3 regions of the Bacillus sp. MN7755 genome follow, and region 3 is predicted to be linked to each of the others. Evidence: riboswitches for the same ligand, from Rfam matches in the RefSeq annotation. Region 3 holds a riboswitch; each other region holds the start of a gene.

Region 1 (6,456 bases), on a different contig from region 3:
CGATTACCAGTAGTTGAGAGTGGTCAACTTGTTGGAATGCTAGCATTAGGTGATTTAGCTACAAGAGAATCGGCAGATGATCAAGCGGGATTTGCTTTAAGTGAAATCTCGGAGCATACGGAATGAAGAGAGACTTTAATTAGTGGGATAAGTTACGTATAAAAATCAGATGCATTATTCTAGTATATATGGATTAAGCTAATATGTTAGCATGATGTATCTGAGACATTATATAATAAGTATACGGTTAGTAATTTCGACAGTTTATTTAAATTTGTCATTCCTAATTTTAAATAAGAGAAAAAATGATATACTGATAGATATAAGTATTATGATAGATTTCGAATATAACAATATTTATTATTAATGATGTAATAATGGATTAATATTTCCTATGTAGACAAAAGGGAAGGGGAATTATATGAGGGCTGTACAGCGCGATCCAAATTGGAATTTGGTTACAGATACATATATAGAACCAAATAATTTCGCTGAATTATTTTCTTTGCTTGTACCTTGTCATCCAAAAGGTGAAGGGAAAGAACGAACTATATTAGTGTGGAAAGAAAAAGAATTTTATAAAGAAGAAAATTTAGCGGCATTTATCGTATATGGAATGAATAAAGCAAAGAATTTACCGCAGTTTCATAAAGATGAAATTCCAACTTTAGTACGTATTCTTCGCTTATGCCAAGAGATTGGTTGGTATGAAGAAGCAAATACTTTTATGGTAAATCAAGGACTAGCTGAGTTTGTTCACACTTCATTGGAATATGAAACGTGGGATCTTTTGACGCAAGCGGTTGCTTTAAACTATTTAATTATTAAATATCGTATTGGTGAATTGACTGATGGGGATGTAGAAATTTGGGATAGAGTTAAATTTAATGAGAAATGTATAAAGGATTGTAAACATCTATTATCCCATAAAGAAGTATTGGAATTTACATTCTTTTATATGTGTAAGAGAGCTAAATTCCTATCAAAGGAACAATTAAATAGTGATATGATGAGTCTAGCGATGTATTGTAATACTTTTGTGTATGATTTATATACACATGACTTATTACGGAAATATCGTAAGTGTACAGACTTCCTATCATATTATGGACCTAGTCAAGCGGTATTAGCTTGTCAAAGAGCTGTACTTTCTCAAATTTCAGATCGATTAGACCCATTAAAGACTACTCATGTAGATGATTATTTATATGTAATGAAAGATATGATGGAGCATATGACGATAGGAATAATGGATCGATATGATCATTTTATCGGAAAGTTATTATCATATGTGCCATTTTTCGAAATGATTCAAGTTCCACAGCATGCATATTATTGTGAAGAATTACTGTATATTTGTAAGGGCATTGAATATAAAGAAGAAATATTACGCAATTATATATTTATACAATTACATGATTGTCTGCCATCATTCTTTAAACTATTTCTTAAAAATAAGCGTTATGCAACGATTCATGACATTCTGTTCTATTGGTGCGATGATGAACAAAGGATGAGCTTGGAGAAAAAATATAATCTTAGCTTTATTTATGAAAAATATGCTTGTGGGTAAAGAGCATTTTCTATATAAATTAAAAAGGATCTCACATAAACGTGAGATCCTTTTTTTGTTAGTAAAGCAAGGAGAATGTGATTAAGACGAGAAATAACATTCCATAAAGGAAAAATTGTGCCGTATTGCTTTCTTGTATACCAAAAAAAGTATTTATTTTTTTATATAAATTCAATATATATTTTAGCGGATTATCTTTGAAAGATTGGTACACAGTGTCTCCTCTTTCTAAGCTTCTTGTTCGTGTTTTTTGTTATTAGGGACATGAATGTATCTAGCTATGAATAGTAAAACAGCCATAAAGAACACAGGAAATACGGTAGATAAATAAAAACCATTACTAATAATATTTGTTATTAGGGCACTTAATAGAAAGATGGCATTATAAATATGTGCAATTTTTTGTTTTAGTTTAACTTGAAAGGATTCCATCATAATTTCTAAAGCGACAAAAGCAATGATAATAGATAAAAATACAGTATTTGTATTGTAAATGATTAAACAACAGATTAAACCTAAAAAGGCTAAGTATTCAATTAAGAGAGGTATATTGATATTGCGTGGCATACAATTTACCTAACTAAATATGGCAGTGGGTTTACTGCATTTGTTTTTTCAAAATTCCATTCTCCATTGTGTAATTCAAAATGAAGATGTTGCCCGTATGAATGACCTGTGTTTCCCATATGACCTACTAATTGTCCAGCCTGTACTTGATCACCAGCTTGTACAGTGCGATCTTTCATATGAGCATAGACTGTTGTATATAGTTTCCCGTTTAGTTGATGAGCGATGAACACAACATTGCCATAGCTAGCTGAATAATATGATTTCACAACTTTACCTGCAGCCGCAGCTTGGATAGAGACATTACCCTGAGCTGCAATATCTATCCCATAATGCATTTGTTCCCAGCGCATATCAAAGGTTGAGCTAATTCTTCCTTGAGTAGGGAATTTGAAAACTGCTGGAATGGAAGTAGGTTGAGCTGTTTGAGTTTGTGATTGCGTTTGATTTTGCACCACATAATGCTTTGCTACATATCCGTATCCTGTGCCAAAACGAATTTTATACCAAGTTCCGACAGTTTCCACTACTTGTATTTGTGTACCATTTTGTAATGAACCAAGTAGTGCACTACTTGTACTAGCATTGCTACGTACATTAAGTTTAGGTGTTGCAACTGTGTATTTCGTATTATTTTGAACTGTGATGCCTTTTACTAAAGGCTGTGAACCATTAGACACGAACGCCTTTTGTACGTAACCTGTTTTGCCATTATGTAAAATTTTATACCACTCACCTTGTTCTTCTTGAATGGTAACGAATTTCCCATTTGGTAATACATCTAAAATTGAAGATTCTAAATTAGGTTCAGAACGAACGTTTAATGCATTGGCATTAACAATGTATTGATTATTAGATTGAAGTTTGTTTTTTAGTAGAATAGCATCTTTTTGTACGTAACCTACTTTATTATTAACAGATACTTTATACCAGCTATTAGTTGTTTCAAGTATGTTTACTTTCGTATTAAAGCGAATTGTATCAATTGATGAGCTATTTGCGTTATCTTGTGTATGTAAGGCTACTTGATCGACTTTGACATATCCAGTTTTCACGTTAGATAATTGTTCAGCGTTGGCTGTTTGTACAGTTGTTTCTCCCATAGAAGGAAGTAAAGAGGCAATTGCGACAGTAGTTGCTGTTAAAGCAGTAGCTTTCATATTCATATAATAGAGACCTCCTCTAGTTGTATAGTTGTAATTTTATTATAGTATAAAGATATAATATAGTGGGTGTATTCACATAAATGTAATATGAAATCAATAAAAAAATAAATTTTTTGAGGATAATGATTCCTTATTATCCAATTAATTGGGATAATAATTTCTAAGATAGAATATAAGTATTATATAGTTTTGTTATTTTGTTGACAATTGAGAAAATTAAAACAGTTGATGATGTCTTATTACGGTGTTATACTGACAGTGATAATTTCATAGTTTGCTAGGAGAGCTGGTGTTGCCAGCTGAGAGTAGGCCGTAAGCCTTTGATCCTTTTCATTACCTGATCTAGATTATGCTAGCGTAGGGAAGCAATTCGGACACTAATAATGAGTCCCCGTTTCTTTGCGTATAGAAACGGGGCTTTTTTATTTGAAAATTTCATATTGAAACCACTAGGGGTGCTTGTTGTGCTGAGAGAGGAATAATCCTTAACCCTTATAGACCTGATCTAGGTAATACTAGCGAAGGGAAGTGGAGCAACGAATAAATTATAATTTTATTTGCTGTAACCACTTCTTATTTAGAAGTGGTTTTTTATTTAGATATATAAATTGAAAGGGGATAGAGAAATGAAATTTTGCGATAGATTATTAGAAACTGTACAACCAGTTTGGGAGATGAGTCATAATCATCCGTTTGTAGTAGGTATGGGAGATGGCACGTTAGAAAAAGATAAGTTTCAGTATTATATTATTCAAGATTATTTATATTTGTTAGATTATGCAAAGCTATATGCGATTGGTGTTGTAAAAGCAACGAATCCACAAGTAATGGGGAAATTTGCTGAACAAATTGATGGCATATTAAATGGAGAAATGACGATCCATAAACAATATGCAAAAAGACTTGATATTTCTATAGAAGAGATAGAATCTGCCAAACCATCTGCTAAAAATTTAGCCTATACAAATTACATGATGTCTGTATCTCAAAATGGCACACTTGCGGAATTAATAGCAGCACTTCTTCCATGTATGTGGAGCTACTGGGAAATTGGAAAGCGTTTAAACGATATTCCTGGAGCAAGAGATCATGAGTTCTTTGGTGAGTGGATTCAAGGATATAGTTCGGAAGAATACGGTAACCTTTGTATTTGGTTAATAGATTTATTAAATGAAATGGCAGTTGGAAAGTCTGACAAAGAGCTAGATCGATTAGAGGAGATTTTCCTATATTCCAGTCGATTTGAATATTTATTCTGGGATATGTCCTATCGTAAGGAGATGTGGGGATTTGAGGAGCAAGAACATACTACAGTTTCATAATGTTTCTTTTCATTATGATGAGAAACCAATCATCAATGAATTAAATGCTTCTATACGAGATAAAGAGTTTGTAAGTATTATCGGACCGAGTGGATGCGGGAAAAGTACTTTATTTCGCCTTATTACAGGTTTAGAAGAAGCAAGTACGGGACAGATAGAGCTGACAGAAACAAAGAGCCATCCTGTAGGATATATGCCCCAAAAAGATATGCTCCTGCCATGGAGAACGATTATTGAGAATGCTGCCCTGCCGCTAGAGTGCCAAGGTGTACAGAAGAAAGAAGCACAAATAAAGGCAAAGGAACTGTTACATAAATTTGGCTTACAAGGGTATGAGACAAAATATCCGAAAGATTTATCTGGCGGTATGAGACAACGCGTATCTTTTATTCGAACTTTATTAACAGGCGGGGAGATATTGCTGTTAGATGAACCGTTTAGCGCGTTGGATGCTTTAACGAAGGCATCTTTGCAAGAATGGCTGTTTGAACAATGGAAAGAGTGGGAAAAAACAATTTTATTTATCACTCATGATGTGGAAGAAGCATTATTTCTTTCTAATCGAATTTTCGTTGTAGAAAATCAACCGATAACTACTTTAACCGAGAAGATTGTACCGCTTGATTGTAATCGGACAAGAAAAGATTTATATAAGCATGAAGTGTTAGCGCTTAAAGATGAGCTTCTTAGTATGTTACAAAGGCAGGTACTCGTATGATGAACCGGTTGAAGGAACTATTACCTGCCCTTACACTTTCTAGTATTTTACTTGTCATGTGGGAAATAGGCGCAAGAGTTGTAGATGAGATGTACATTTTACCGTCACCGTCTGCAATTGTAATGAAGATATGGAAACTAAAAGATATATTATTTACGGTTCATTTGCCGGCAACATTAAATGTCGTTTTAATAGGGGTGGCTATTTCTATCGTACTTGGGGTAGGGCTAGCGATGTTAATGAATGCGAGTAATTGGATGGAGAGAGCATTTTATCCATTATTAGTTGCCTCACAAACGATTCCGATTACAGCGCTTGCTCCACTCTTCGTTTTATGGTTTGGATATACGATTTGGAGTAAGGTTGTTGTTACGGTTTTAATTACGTTTTTTCCAATTGCGGTCAATACGTATGATGGACTACGTAGTACAAAAATAGAATGGGAGGAGCTCTTAGTTACGTATGGAGCAACGAAAAAAGATGTTTTTCTTAAATTAAAGTTACCATCTGCTCTTCCTTATTTTTTCTCAGCTTTAAAAATTGCAGTTCCGCTTAGTGTGATTGGGGCAGCAATTGGTGAATGGCTCGGTGCACAAGCCGGGTTAGGATATTTCAGTAAAAGGATGATGACGCAATTAGACGGAGCGGGTGTATTTGCACCCATTGTATTGTTATCATTATTAGCTATTTCCTTTGTCATCCTTATTTCGATTTTAGAAAAGAAATTTATTAGTTGGAGGAAGCATTCATGAAATTTTTAAAACGCATCTTTGTGTTTACATTATTAGTTGCAATGATTGCTGGATGTTCTAGTAATTCAGCATCAGATAAGGGTAAGAAAGAAAAAGAAATAACGGTCATGCTTGATTGGTACCCAAATGCGGTACATAGCTTTATTTATGCGGCAATTGAAAAAGGCTACTTTAAAGAAGAAGGAGTAAAGGTGAATATTAAATTCCCTTCCAATCCGACTGACCCATTAACTTTAGCAGCGGCAGGAAAAGTAACGGTTGGCTTGTATTATCAACCAGATGTTGTTATGGCAAGAGCAAATGAACAAATTCCAGTGAAATCAATTGGAGCTGTCGTACGTTCCCCGTTAAATCATGT
Region 2 (6,456 bases), on a different contig from region 3:
GTAGTTAATATTCATATGTTACAATAGTACCAGTAGTATCAGAAGTACCATTAAAACAATTAGAGCAACCACCACAACCGCCACAGCCGCCACAATTTCCACAACCAAAACAACCGAAGCAACCAATACAACGGAATCCACCACAACGAAACCCACCACAGCGACCGCCACAACCTCCGCAACGACCACAGCCGCCACAGCGACGAGCAGCATCTTCAATATAGTAATAATATGGATATTGGTTTTGCTGGTCCCAATACACAATATTTCCAGACCGGTAATCATTAAGGCTTAGCGCTTGTAGTTCTTGTTGAAACTGATTCATTTTCATGACCTCCGTTTATAAAATACAACCCCATCGATGCTTTCCTATATTTTTGTTCGTTACATCTAAGTAGAAATAGCGCTATAAACTAAGTTAAATACATACACCAACAAAGTATGACTTATCACTAGATGATGCACCTTGTTCATATACCTATTTTTACTATGGGCTCATTTTTATAAATAGAAATTATAAAATTTGAATTCTAGCGTCATATCTTCATGCTTACTAAGCTCAATTTATTTCTCAATAACCATAATGCCGTATCCTGTACGTTCAAGGTAGAAATTCATTCCATTACGTTGTGCATCTGAAGTTGGAACAGTAACGAAATATGTTAATCCATTTGATTGTTTAATACATGTGGCAGAAGTTTATCCAGTTAATGCGTAGAAAATTAAATTAACTAACTTATCGATATGCCATTTCGCCATATCCGCAGCACTATCGACTTTACACAAATCTGACAAGAAAAAATGTTATAGATAGGTATTATCCATACCTATCTATAACATTACTTCTATTCTTTATCCAATTACATCTTTTACTTCTGTATTCACTGGCCACTTTTCTAAAGTATAAGCCATTTCCCAAAATGAATATTCATATTGGCTACTAATAATAAAATGTTGTTTCATTCGATTTCGGTCTGCCTCTGTTACTTTTTCAGCTATTGCATCTAATCGTGTAATTTGCTCTTCAACTAATGTTCGGAACCAATCAGATCCATAAGCAGAAATCCATTCGTTATAAATCGGCTCTTCTGGCTGACACTCTTTTAAACGCTCACCAATTTCATAATACAGCCAATAGCAAGGTAAAATTGCTGCAATGATATCGCCTAAATGTCCTTCATACGCAGCACGATACATATGTGAAGTATATGCGTATGCAGTTGGAGCAGGGATAAAATTATCTTTTTCTTCTTGTGTTATCCCTAGTTTCTTCGCAAAATTCTCATGTAATGATAATTCCGCCTCATATGTATTTTGGGCATGGTGTGCCATACGAGCTGTCGTTTCTAATTCCAGTGCTTTTGCAGCTCCTAAAGTTTGTACTCTAGCAAAGTGACTTAAATAATATGAATCTTGAAGCACGTAATAGCGAAAACTAGCTAAATCTAATGTTCCTTCACCAAGTTTTTTTACAAAAGGATGCTGAAAACTAGCTTCCCAAATTGAATCTACTTCTTTACGTAACGATTGTGAAAAAGTCATGTGAATTCCTCCAATAATTAATTTAATATAAGTATTTATCCACAGTTATTAACGCTTTAAAATAAAAAAACTTTCTTTACAGGCGTAAAGAAAGTGAAATTGACAGTATTTATTCATGAAATAACAATGTCTTTCCCACTTCCCTACGCTGGCATTAACCAGATCAGGTACTAAGAGTCTCAAATCCCCATTTGATCTCAGCCTATAATAGGCCCCCCTAGTGGATAAATATTTAATTTTCGTATTGTATTCATCATAACATACTTCATGTTACTGTCAAAAGTATTCATGATACTGCTACTTAAAACCCTTCTTCTTCCCTTACTCTTAATGAAGTTTCAATAATCATATCTAATAGTTTGCTATAATTAATTCCCGCTGCATCTGCACTTTTTGGTAGTAGACTTGCTTGTGTCATCCCTGGTAATGTGTTAACTTCCATTACATATGGAATACCGTCTTTCACCATCATATCAACCCTTGCATAAACACTACATTTTAATGCTTTATAGCAAGCCAGTGACGCTTTGTTTACACGTTCTTTCAATTCAACTGGAAGTTCAATAACTTCTTCAATAGTACCAGCATCATCATATTTCGCATTGTAATCAAAGAACTCCGCCGCGTGTCGAATTGAAATGATGGGTAACTGTTTTCCATCAAAAATGGAACATGTAATCTCGTCACCTTTTATATACTTCTCTATTACTACTTCAGAATCCCATTCAAACACAGTTTCCAGCATTGAAATTAATTCGTCTTTATTATAGACAATCTTTACTCCAACACTTGACCCACCAGAGTTTGGTTTTACGACTAACGGAAATCCTAACTTATCTAACTCATCAAGATTTAGATCCTCCATTTTTGTAAGTTCAATCCAATCTGGTGTTTCTATTCCTTCATAACGTAAAATCTTTTTCGAAATATTTTTGTCCATACATATACCGCTAGATAACATATTGCTCCCGCTATAAGGAATACCTAAACTTTCAAGCGTTCCTTGAACAGTCCCGTCTTCTCCGTATTTTCCGTGTAATGCGAGCAGCGCAAAATCAATGTCTTTCGCTTTTTCGATTAAATCCATTTTTTCGTTTAACGTAATTGGAACTATGTCATACTTACTTTTATCTAAATGTGCAATCATTTCATTTCCAGTCATAATTGATACTTGTTTTTCAGAGGATACTCCTCCCATAATAACGCCAATTCTCATTTCCTCAACTCCAAATTTCATTTTTTATTGTATCACCGATTATTTTAATTCCCCGAACTATTTCTTCTTCTTTCAGACGTGAAAATCCTAATCGAAAAGTATTCGCTCCTCCTCCATCAGAGTAAAAAACATCTCCAGGAGAAAATGTAACTCCTTGCTCATAACACTTTTGCAAAAGAGTTCGGGCATGAATTTTTTCATCTAACTCTATAAATAAATGAAGTCCACCATCACCGGTCATCCTTTGAAACGGAATGTACTCGTTACACGCCCCAACAGCTAACTCATATTTTTTCTTATAAACAGATCTTGCCTTTTTTAAATATTTTTCAAAATATCCTTCATGTAAATATTGAAACAGAACAGCTTGATCTAAAGTAGATGTATGAATTGTTCTTGCTCTTTTTACACTTTCTAAATGATGGATCAGCTCTTTATCTGCAATGATCCATCCTACACGTAAACCAGGGAAAAGTACCTTCGAAAAGCTACTAATATAAATCACATTATTACCAGCGCCAGCAAAAGTTAATAATGGTGCTAAATGTGAACCTGAATAACGTAGTTCCTCATTAAATCCATCTTCTATAATAGGAACCTTATATTTTGAAAATAATCTCATCAGTTCCGTTCTTTTCTCTGAACTTGTAACAATACCGGTTGGATTATGATAGGAAGGAATTAAATATGCAAAATCAAACTCTTTTTCACGCAAGCTTTTTTCAACTTGATTCGTATCAAGGCCATCCTCATTCATATCAATACCATGAACTTCAAGGCCATGTAAGCGGAACAGCTTCAACGCAGCATGGTGAGTTGGATTCTCACAAATAACTCGACCTGATTTTTTCGATAATGAGGATAGTACTATGTCTAATCCTTCGGTAAATCCATTTGTAATTAAAATATCTTTGTTCGAAATATCTACACCTTTCATTTCCATATAATGAAGTAGATAATTCATTAACGGTCTATAACCTTTTGCGTATCCGTAGTTTAATACGACATCACCTTCAATGGACATACGAGTAAGAAAAGCTCTTTTGAAATTTTCCACATCAAATAGCTTTTCATCCGGAGCGATGCTGTTAAAAACAATCATTCCTTTTTCCCAGCGAACACCATGTTTCATTAAATCTAATTCATCCGCTAATAGGGTAACTGTATTAAGTTTATTTTTCCAATCTATTTCAACAGACGAAGTGTTGCTTATATCAACCTTCGCAACAAAATTCCCTTTTCCTTTAACTGCATAAATGAGCCCTTCTTGCTCCAAATCTGCATAAGCAGCGAGTACAGTATTTCTGCTCACACTTAATAATTCACTTAGTTCCCTTGTTGAAGGTATTTTTTGATCTCCGAGCAAATGCCCTTTCATAATCATCTTTTTTAAATAATCTTTCAATTGAATATAAACGGGACGATCTTTCACAACTTTAAAATCTTTAAACAATTTCTTCCCCCCTGCAATTATTTTTACACATTTATTTCATTCTCAAAAGGTCCACTACATATGTATTTTTTATAAAGGGCGGTACGCTCTTATAAATCTTTTCGGTACAAGTTAATTACATCTTTTAACGCTGCTGCTGCGGCTCCACGTGGATTTGATGCACCACCAATTGTAGTAACTTGGCCCATCGTATCTGTAAAGAACGTAATCCCTTTTTCTGTACCATTTACTTTTGCTAGTGGATGATCTCTGTCTATTTCGGACGGTTCTACATGAAGAACCACGTTACCATCCTTATCCTTATTTGCTGAAGCTATTAATTTAATATATTTATTTTGTTCCTTCGCATTTCGAATTTGTTGTTTTGTAACATGTTCAATTCCTTTTATATGTATATCTGTAAGCGTCTTCTCTGTTCCCATTAAACTGTTTGTTAAAAGTAACAATTTACACGCACTATCAGAACCACTTACATCTAATATTGGGTTTGTTTCAGCAATTCCCTTACTTTGGGCTTCTTTCAGTGCTTCTTCAAACGTAACATCTTCCTCATTCATTTTCGAAAGAATATAATTTGTTGTCCCGTTTAATATTCCTTCTATTTTTTCAATATGGCAACCAGCTAAACTAAATTGACCAATATCGAGTGTCGGTAATGCCGCAGCAGTTGCACCGCTATATCGAATTCGTACATTTGCCTGCTTTGCTGCTTCATTTATTTCTCTCCAGTTTGTAACGAGTGCGCCTTTTGAAATTGCAACTACATCCATATGTTTCTCAATCGCTTGTTTTATATATTGTTTTCCTGGATTTCCATCTTTAAGGTTTGTAACAGTTGATTCTACTAATACAGTACCATTTATCCCATTTGTTGCACGTTCATTCGGATAATAGTCTAAATATTTTTCAATTGCAGCGGTACCGCCACCATACATCAATAAATGGTGAATAGATAAGCCATCTTCATTATGTATTGCAATATTTCTCCCTAATACGCCACTTACAACTAATTGAATCCCATATGTTTCATATATATATGAATATTTTTCATTTAATAATTTTATAAACTCTCTGCCTACTGTTCCATATCCTGATAATACAACTTGAATTTTCATAATATCCCCCCATATTTTTCTACCAAATCCCTCTTTCAATATAATATAAAGCGCTCTCGAATTCCATCGAGAGCGCTTTATTATTACCTATTTCGGTAAACGTGATAGCTTTTCAGCAATTGTTCTATAAAACTCTGGAATGCTAGAAAAACCTAACGTGTCTGAAATACTTAATCCTACCATGTCGAGATGGTCCCAATTTGCTTTCGTTTCGATATGATTCCATTTTCCAACCTGTAAAGACTCATTATTATTTACAGCTGTATTAGAAGAAGGTGCAATCATAGAATTTGTATTTACTACACCATCATTTTGCCACCAAGAAGTATCAATTAATGGACGGTTTTCTTCATATCTCGCATAAGAACCTAAGAAAAATGCATTCCCCATTAACACTTTATTCATCGTTATATGAGGTAAATGTAAACCTGTTATAGGTGCTGCTTGTGATGCATGTCCACTATAGGATAAGTAATACACATCCGGTTGCGTCTTTACCCAATTATTTAACTCCTTTGCACCATCTGTACTTAAATCCCATTGACTTATATCTTTTGTATTTTTCCAAAGTGAACTATTTATAATGCGATCAGTATATTGGAAAAAAGACTCTCCAGCATTCTTCTTTATACCCCATTGATCCAATTTGAAATCATATAACGATAAATTATTGTTTCCTCCAAAACTTGCAGCTGTAATGAGTAAATCTTTAACGAACGGTAGCAGAAGACTACCATCCGCAAGTGTTGTACCATTGTGAGGGGTTGCTAATGTTGTAACACTATGAACATATGATTTCTCACCTTCAAATAGTGGTGATATTTTGATGTTCGGGTGATTTTTCACATAATTCTTTTCTTCAAAACTACCTTCTTTTAATAGCTGTACTAATGCTCTAGTCGTTTGTCCACCCATGCTATGCCCAACTAAATGAACTTTATTTGTTTCACTCCAATTCGGTGCAAAGCCACTATATGTTCTGCCAAAACGATTATGTCCATGTTTCTCGGCATGTGCGGCACCATAGTCTACTGTTCCACCGTTAATTTGGGCATACAATTCACATGCACGGTCCCAGTTACTAGAAACAGGTCCAACAGCTGCGGTATGTACAGTATAACCATTTCTTT
Region 3 (6,456 bases):
CTTGAAAAACACATATTCACTTCATTCCATTATATGCCTAGTTCTTCTTATTTTTTGCTGAATATACTACCAATACAGACCTTGAGACAAGCTACATTGGTTTAAGGAAAAGTAGAAAGGTAGGTAAAATATGAGCATTGAAATATGGATTACTATTATTGTATTCTTCTTAACAATGATTGTTGTCTTTTGGCGACCCCGTGGTTTAAATGAGGCGTGGCCGGCAGCAATTGGTGCTGGCATTATCCTGATTACTGGACTTGTATCAAAACCAGACGTCATGGACATTATCAGTAAAATTGGCGGTGCCTCCATAACAATATTAGCGACCATCGTTATGGCGGTTATATTAGAAAGCTTCGGCTTCTTCCATTGGTCCGCAGCGAAACTTGCAAATTTAGCAAAAGGCTCCGGTCGCCGTTTATACTGGTATATTCAATTATTATGTTTTCTTATGACTCTTTTATTTAATAACGACGGTAGTATTTTAATTACAACTCCAATTTTAATTCTTCTCCTAAAAAATCTTCAATTAAAACCTCATCAACAAATCCCTTATTTATTAAGCGGTGCTTTAATCGCTACTGCATCTAGTGCACCAATTGGTGTAAGTAATATCGTAAACTTAATCGCATTAAATATCGTAAATATGACTCTTTATATGCATACTGCTATGATGTTTGTACCTGCAACATTAGGACTATTGTTTATGTCATGGCTTATGTACACAGTTTTAAAGAAAAAACTACCAGAAAGATTACCTGTTTCTTCATATGATATCGAAGAAATGTTCTTCACAAAAAACTTCCATCCATTAAAAGGAAAAAATTCTGTTGATACGAAACAAAAACGGACAAGATTTATGTTGAAAGTATTAGGCTTCGTCTTCCTTATGCGCTGTCTTCTATTCGTCGCATCCTTCTTATCTATCCCAATTGAAATTGTTGCCGTACTCGGCTCACTCGTTCTTCTCATCTGGAGATGGTACTACTTACGAACAAATCCTGTCGACATTTTGAAAAAGACACCGTGGCACATTTTAATTTTCGCCTTCTCTATGTACGTCATTATTTACGGACTTCACAACGCAGGATTAACAACAGCACTTGTAAATTGGCTCGAACCAGTTGTAAGTCAGCATCTACTCTATGCTAGCTTTGCAATGGGCGGACTTGTTTCCCTCCTCTCTAACATCTTCAATAATCACCCTGCACTTATGATTGGTACGATTACGTTAACAGAAATGGGACTAGACCCAGTCACATTAAAAACTATCTACCTCGCAAATATTATTGGTAGTGACATCGGTTCACTATTATTACCAATCGGTACGCTAGCTTCCCTCATTTGGATGTATATACTGAAACAAAACAAAATTAAAGTAAAATGGAAAGACTATTTAAGTGTATCCCTTATCGTTATTCCTCTCACAACAGTCGTCACATTATTCCTCTTATACTACTGGGTACACCTCTTCTTCGCCTTATAAACGACAGAAGCCCCTTTTGCTACCGTCTTAGCAAAGGGGGCTTCTTCTATATTTAAGTTAGGTACTACAGTGTGATCAATCAAGTAAAGAGGTGTAACGTGTTATTGGTATAAATGACTACCAGTGTCTTTAAATTCTTTCGCTTTCTCTTTCATCCCTTTTTCAATTGCTTCTGTCGTTTCTAAATCATTTTCTTTCGCGTATTCACGAATATCATGTGAGATTCTCATACTACAAAACTTCGGTCCACACATGGAACAGAAATGAGCCGTTTTCGCGCCTTCTGCTGGCAATGTTTCATCATGGTACTCCATCGCGCGCTCAGGATCTAAAGATAAATTAAATTGATCGCGCCAACGGAACTCGAAGCGTGCTTTTGAAAGTGCATCATCACGCTGATGAGCCGTTTTGTGCCCTTTCGCAAGATCAGCCGCATGCGCAGCGATTTTGTACGTAATAACCCCCGTGCGAACATCATCTTTATTCGGTAAGCCTAAATGTTCTTTCGGCGTTACATAACAAAGCATCGCCGTTCCAAACCAACCAATCATCGCAGCTCCAATTGCCGATGTAATATGGTCATAACCTGGTGCAATATCTGTCGTTAACGGCCCAAGTGTATAGAACGGCGCGCCCTGACAAATATCAAGCTCTTTCTCCATATTCTCTTTAATTAAATGCATCGGTACATGTCCAGGCCCTTCAATCATCACTTGCACATCATGTTTCCAAGCAATTTTCGTTAATTCACCAAGTGTTTCAAGCTCAGAGAATTGTGCCTCGTCATTTGCATCTGCAATCGAACCTGGACGTAATCCATCTCCGAGAGAGAACGAAACATCATACCGCTTCATAATTTCACAAATCTCTTCAAAATGAGTGTATAGGAAGTTTTCTTTATGGTGGAATAAACACCACTGCGCCATAATTGAACCACCGCGGGAAACAATACCTGTCGTACGTTTTGCCGTAATTGGAATGTAACGAAGTAATACTCCGGCATGAATCGTAAAGTAATCCACGCCTTGCTCCGCTTGCTCAATTAACGTATCACGATACACTTCCCACGTTAAATCTTCTGCAATTCCGTTTACTTTTTCCAGCGCTTGATAGATTGGTACAGTTCCAACTGGTACAGGCGCGTTACGAATAATCCACTCACGCGTCGTATGAATATTTTTACCTGTAGATAAATCCATAATCGTATCTGCACCCCAGCGCGTTGCCCACGTCATCTTCTCTACTTCTTCTGCAATAGAAGAAGATACAGCAGAGTTTCCGATATTTGCATTGACCTTCACGTGGAAATTACGTCCAATAATCATCGGTTCTGCTTCCGGATGATTAATATTCGCTGGTAAAATGGCACGACCTTCTGCAATTTCCTTACGAACAAACTCAGGCTCTACGCCTTCACGAATCGCAACATATTCCATCTCAAACGTAATAATGCCATTACGCGCATAATGCATTTGCGTAACATTTGCACCTTGCTTCGCTCTAAGCGGCTGGCGATCCATTTGCGGGAAAATAGGTGTATGTTTCGAAGCCACTTTCACACCGTCATCCTCTGGTTTCACCTCGCGCCCTCCATATGCCTCTACATCCCCGCGCTCTAGAATCCAAGAGTGGCGCGGCGTTGGAATCCCCTTTTCCAGCTCTACTTTATACGCCGGATCCGTATAAGGACCGCTCGTATCATACACACGGATTGGCGGATTTGAGACGCCGTTCGTTTCGCTTTGTTCAATCTCACGCATCGGCACTTTCATACCTGCGCGTGGTCCATCTACATATACTTTCTTACTCCCTGGTAAACTCGATTTCAATTCAATTTGCTCAGCTGAAACAGATTGTTTCATAACCTTTGTTGCCTCCCCTGTTCGTGACAAGGACGAGATATGGCCAGCGTATGCCAAAATAAAAAGAGCCAGGTCCATAAAAAAATAAGGACCTGGCTCATAAAAGACATCATTATGTAAAGCCGTTAACTTCCCTACGCTGGTACGAGCCAGATCAGGTCCAAAGGGTTAAGAAGATCACGCGCTTCTCTCTCAGCCTACGCATACGTTAGGCACCCCTAGTTTATCACTGATTTAATTTTCAATACTTTCCCATCATACACGATAATCTGAAAAATGCAAAGTTTATTTCTTTTGTTACTTATGGAATCATCCACGTTAAATAATATGCCTGTACATACGTCATAATACCAACAATAATTACAAAGAATAAACTATGCTTCACTGTGAAGCGGAATAAATCTGATTCTTTTCCAGCAAGTCCAACTGCCGCACAAGCAATTGCAATTGATTGCGGAGAAATCATTTTTCCTGTTACACCACCCGTTGTATTTGCTGCAACGAGAAGTACTTCAGATACACCAACTTGTTGTGCTGTAATTGCTTGTAGATTTGAGAATAATGCATTCGCTGACGTATCGGAACCTGTTAAGAATACGCCAATCCAGCCTAGGAATGGTGAGAAGAACGGGAATAGTCCGCCAGTTCCTGCTAGTGCTAATGCTAGTGTAGAAGATAGACCAGAATAGTTTGCGATAAATGCAAATCCTAATACGAATCCGATAGATAGAATTGGCATTTTCAATTCGCTTAACGTTTCTTTAAATGTTACTACTGCATCTTTTACACTCATTTTCAAAATAAACATGGAAATGAGACAAGCAATTAAAATCGCTGTTCCAGTTGCTGATAATACATCGAACTTCAAGATTGCCTCGTAAGGCGTCGCTTTATTTACAATAGGCTCTGCCTTCATTACCAAATTATGCAAGCCTGTAATTTCAAACTTAAATACAAGGCTTTCTAACACGCCTCTTGGAGCAAATAATGCTTTAAAGAAACTTTGACTCCAAATGACTACCATAACCGTTAATACGATAAATGGAGACCATGCCTTTACAACTTTTCCTAACGTTAATTTCGGCATCGATGCCGCCGTTGTTGTTGCAGCTACTTCACTATTTGCTTGCCCGGATTGATAGATTTCTTTCGGTTGCCATACTTTTAAGAACAACGATAAACTAACTAAACTTACAAGTGCTGACGTAATATCCGGAAGTTCTGGTCCTAAGAATGTCGCTGTAATGAACTGCGTAATTGCAAACGAACTACCCGCTACAAGTAAAGCAGGCCAAGTCTGTCTTACCCCTTTCAATCCATCCATTAAAAATACGATAAAGAACGGAACAAATAATGATAGAAACGGTAATTGATGTCCAGCCATTTGTCCGATTTTATGTGGATCAATACCTGTTACTTGTCCAGCAACTGTAATCGGAATTCCCATCGCTCCGAACGCTACTGGTGCCGTATTTGCAATTAAACAAAGACCCGCTGCATATAAAGGATTTAACCCAAGGCCTGCAAGAAGTGCTGCCGTAATCGCTACTGGTGCACCAAATCCTGCTGCCCCTTCTAAAAATGCTCCGAATGAAAAACCGATTAAAATAACGAGTAAACGATGGTCATTCGTAATGGATAATACAGATGCACGAATCACATCGAATTGACCTGTTTTCACAGAAATTTTATATAAAAATACCGACATAATGATAATCCAAGCAATTGGCCATAATCCGTATAAAAAACCATATCCGGTCGCTGCCATCGCCATCGTGAACGGCATCTTATAAGCGAATAACGCCACTAAAATTGTAAGTACAACCGTAATAAATCCTGCCACATACCCCTTCATGCGGAAAACTGCTAAAGCTAAGAAAAAAAAGATAATCGGAATAAGTGCGACCGCTGCCGAAATCCAAATGTTTCCGAACGGATCATAAACTTGTGTCCATGTGTTCATTGTTCTCTCCCCCTAAAGAATCCCCTTTTAAATAGAATAACCTCATCAGTAGACTATCAGGTCATCATACCTTTAAGCCTAAAAATAAAAAAACGTTTAAGAAAACGTTTTCAATAACTTTCATTTATACTGTACCATAACAATTTCCATTAAAAAAGATTTTTTTGAAAATTTTATTATTTCATCAGAAAATCTTACAAAATCGTCACGTTCTTGTAATGTTCATCGATAGTAAGCTTGCCAAAACTATTGCATAATAATAGTATAACAACGGACATTATTTATGAGGTGATATATATGAACGGAAACAAAATATTAGCAGCTTTATCTTACTTTAGTGTATTATTTGCCCCTATCTTATTCCCTATTATTGTGTGGATTGTAGGCGATGCTGAAACAAAACCACATGCAAAACGTGCTCTATGGACACACATTATTCCAAGTATCGCTACATTCATTGGCGTAACTATTTTAGGATTTATGGGTCTTGGATCTGATCAACCAGACGTAACACTTGGAATCGGTACAATGATTGTCTTATGTATTTGCGGAATCATTAGCTTATACTACTTCATTTGGAACATCGTAAAAGGCATTAAAGTACTGAAAGCTTAATTTCTTTTTTAAACAAACGTTTGATTAATAAGAAAAAACCATCCCAAAATACCTTTTGGGATGGTTTTTTTATCTTCTGCGTTTCTTCTTTTTTCTCATCATCTTCTTGCGGCGCGTATTCACTTTATCCGCTATAATGTGAAGCGTACTTGCCACAACAATTCCCATTACGAACGTTACAATTTCAACCTCATGTTTCTTCGCAATTTCTATTAAATTCCCGTCAAGTGCGATTACATTTAATAGGAATAAAAACGGAGAAAACACAATTAACATGTATGCAATACGAATTACATCACCAAGTATAATTGTATGTGTAAAGAAGGAGCGATGCGGCATGACCTTCTTATACGGATACCAAAATATACGCAGGAATCCCCATTTATTATACGCATTACTATACGTATCTAAATCCGGCGTTAAAAATGAAGTCCCTACTAAAAAGCCAATTGCAAAAGTTAATAAAAAATCAAAATTTGTTAATCCATACGAAAAGAGCAGAAACAAAACAACCGGAAGGGATATTA

The links. Region 3 has a riboswitch for thiamine pyrophosphate ahead of thiC (phosphomethylpyrimidine synthase ThiC). Riboswitches for the same ligand answer to the same signal wherever they lie in the genome.
Region 1: it holds a riboswitch for thiamine pyrophosphate, as region 3 does, so the genes downstream of both, tenA (thiaminase II) here and thiC (phosphomethylpyrimidine synthase ThiC) in region 3, are expected to answer to the same signal.
Region 2: it holds a riboswitch for thiamine pyrophosphate, as region 3 does, so the genes downstream of both, tenA (thiaminase II) here and thiC (phosphomethylpyrimidine synthase ThiC) in region 3, are expected to answer to the same signal.

Annotation. Positions count from the first base shown of each region.
Region 1 covers NZ_BTRL01000019.1:2,466-8,921, forward strand. Annotated here, with positions in the region: gene ACYVEC_RS21795 (CBS domain-containing protein) at 1-126, shown strand, start outside; gene ACYVEC_RS21800 (DUF3965 domain-containing protein) at 422-1,573, shown strand; gene ACYVEC_RS21805 (hypothetical protein) at 1,802-2,140, opposite strand; gene ACYVEC_RS21810 (SH3 domain-containing protein) at 2,146-3,306, opposite strand; TPP riboswitch at 3,576-3,687, shown strand; TPP riboswitch at 3,748-3,850, shown strand; gene tenA (thiaminase II) at 3,933-4,628, shown strand; gene ACYVEC_RS21820 (ABC transporter ATP-binding protein) at 4,597-5,346, shown strand; gene ACYVEC_RS21825 (ABC transporter permease) at 5,346-6,098, shown strand; gene ACYVEC_RS21830 (ABC transporter substrate-binding protein) at 6,095-6,456, shown strand, end outside.
Region 2 covers NZ_BTRL01000013.1:182,869-189,324, reverse strand. Annotated here, with positions in the region: gene ACYVEC_RS15795 (heterocycloanthracin/sonorensin family bacteriocin) at 5-325, opposite strand; gene ACYVEC_RS15790 (N-acetylmuramoyl-L-alanine amidase C-terminal domain-containing protein) at 565-684, opposite strand; gene tenA (thiaminase II) at 853-1,542, opposite strand; TPP riboswitch at 1,666-1,771, opposite strand; gene ddlB (D-alanine--D-alanine ligase) at 1,844-2,758, opposite strand; gene pdxR (MocR-like pyridoxine biosynthesis transcription factor PdxR) at 2,763-4,211, opposite strand; gene ACYVEC_RS15770 (homoserine dehydrogenase) at 4,301-5,326, opposite strand; gene ACYVEC_RS15765 (esterase/lipase family protein) at 5,414-6,456, opposite strand, start outside.
Region 3 covers NZ_BTRL01000001.1:292,988-299,443, forward strand. Annotated here, with positions in the region: gene ACYVEC_RS01570 (arsenic transporter) at 131-1,489, shown strand; gene thiC (phosphomethylpyrimidine synthase ThiC) at 1,591-3,351, opposite strand; TPP riboswitch at 3,466-3,581, opposite strand; gene lldP (L-lactate permease) at 3,653-5,314, opposite strand; gene ACYVEC_RS01585 (DUF4870 domain-containing protein) at 5,612-5,929, shown strand; gene ACYVEC_RS01590 (metal-binding protein) at 5,999-6,456, opposite strand, start outside.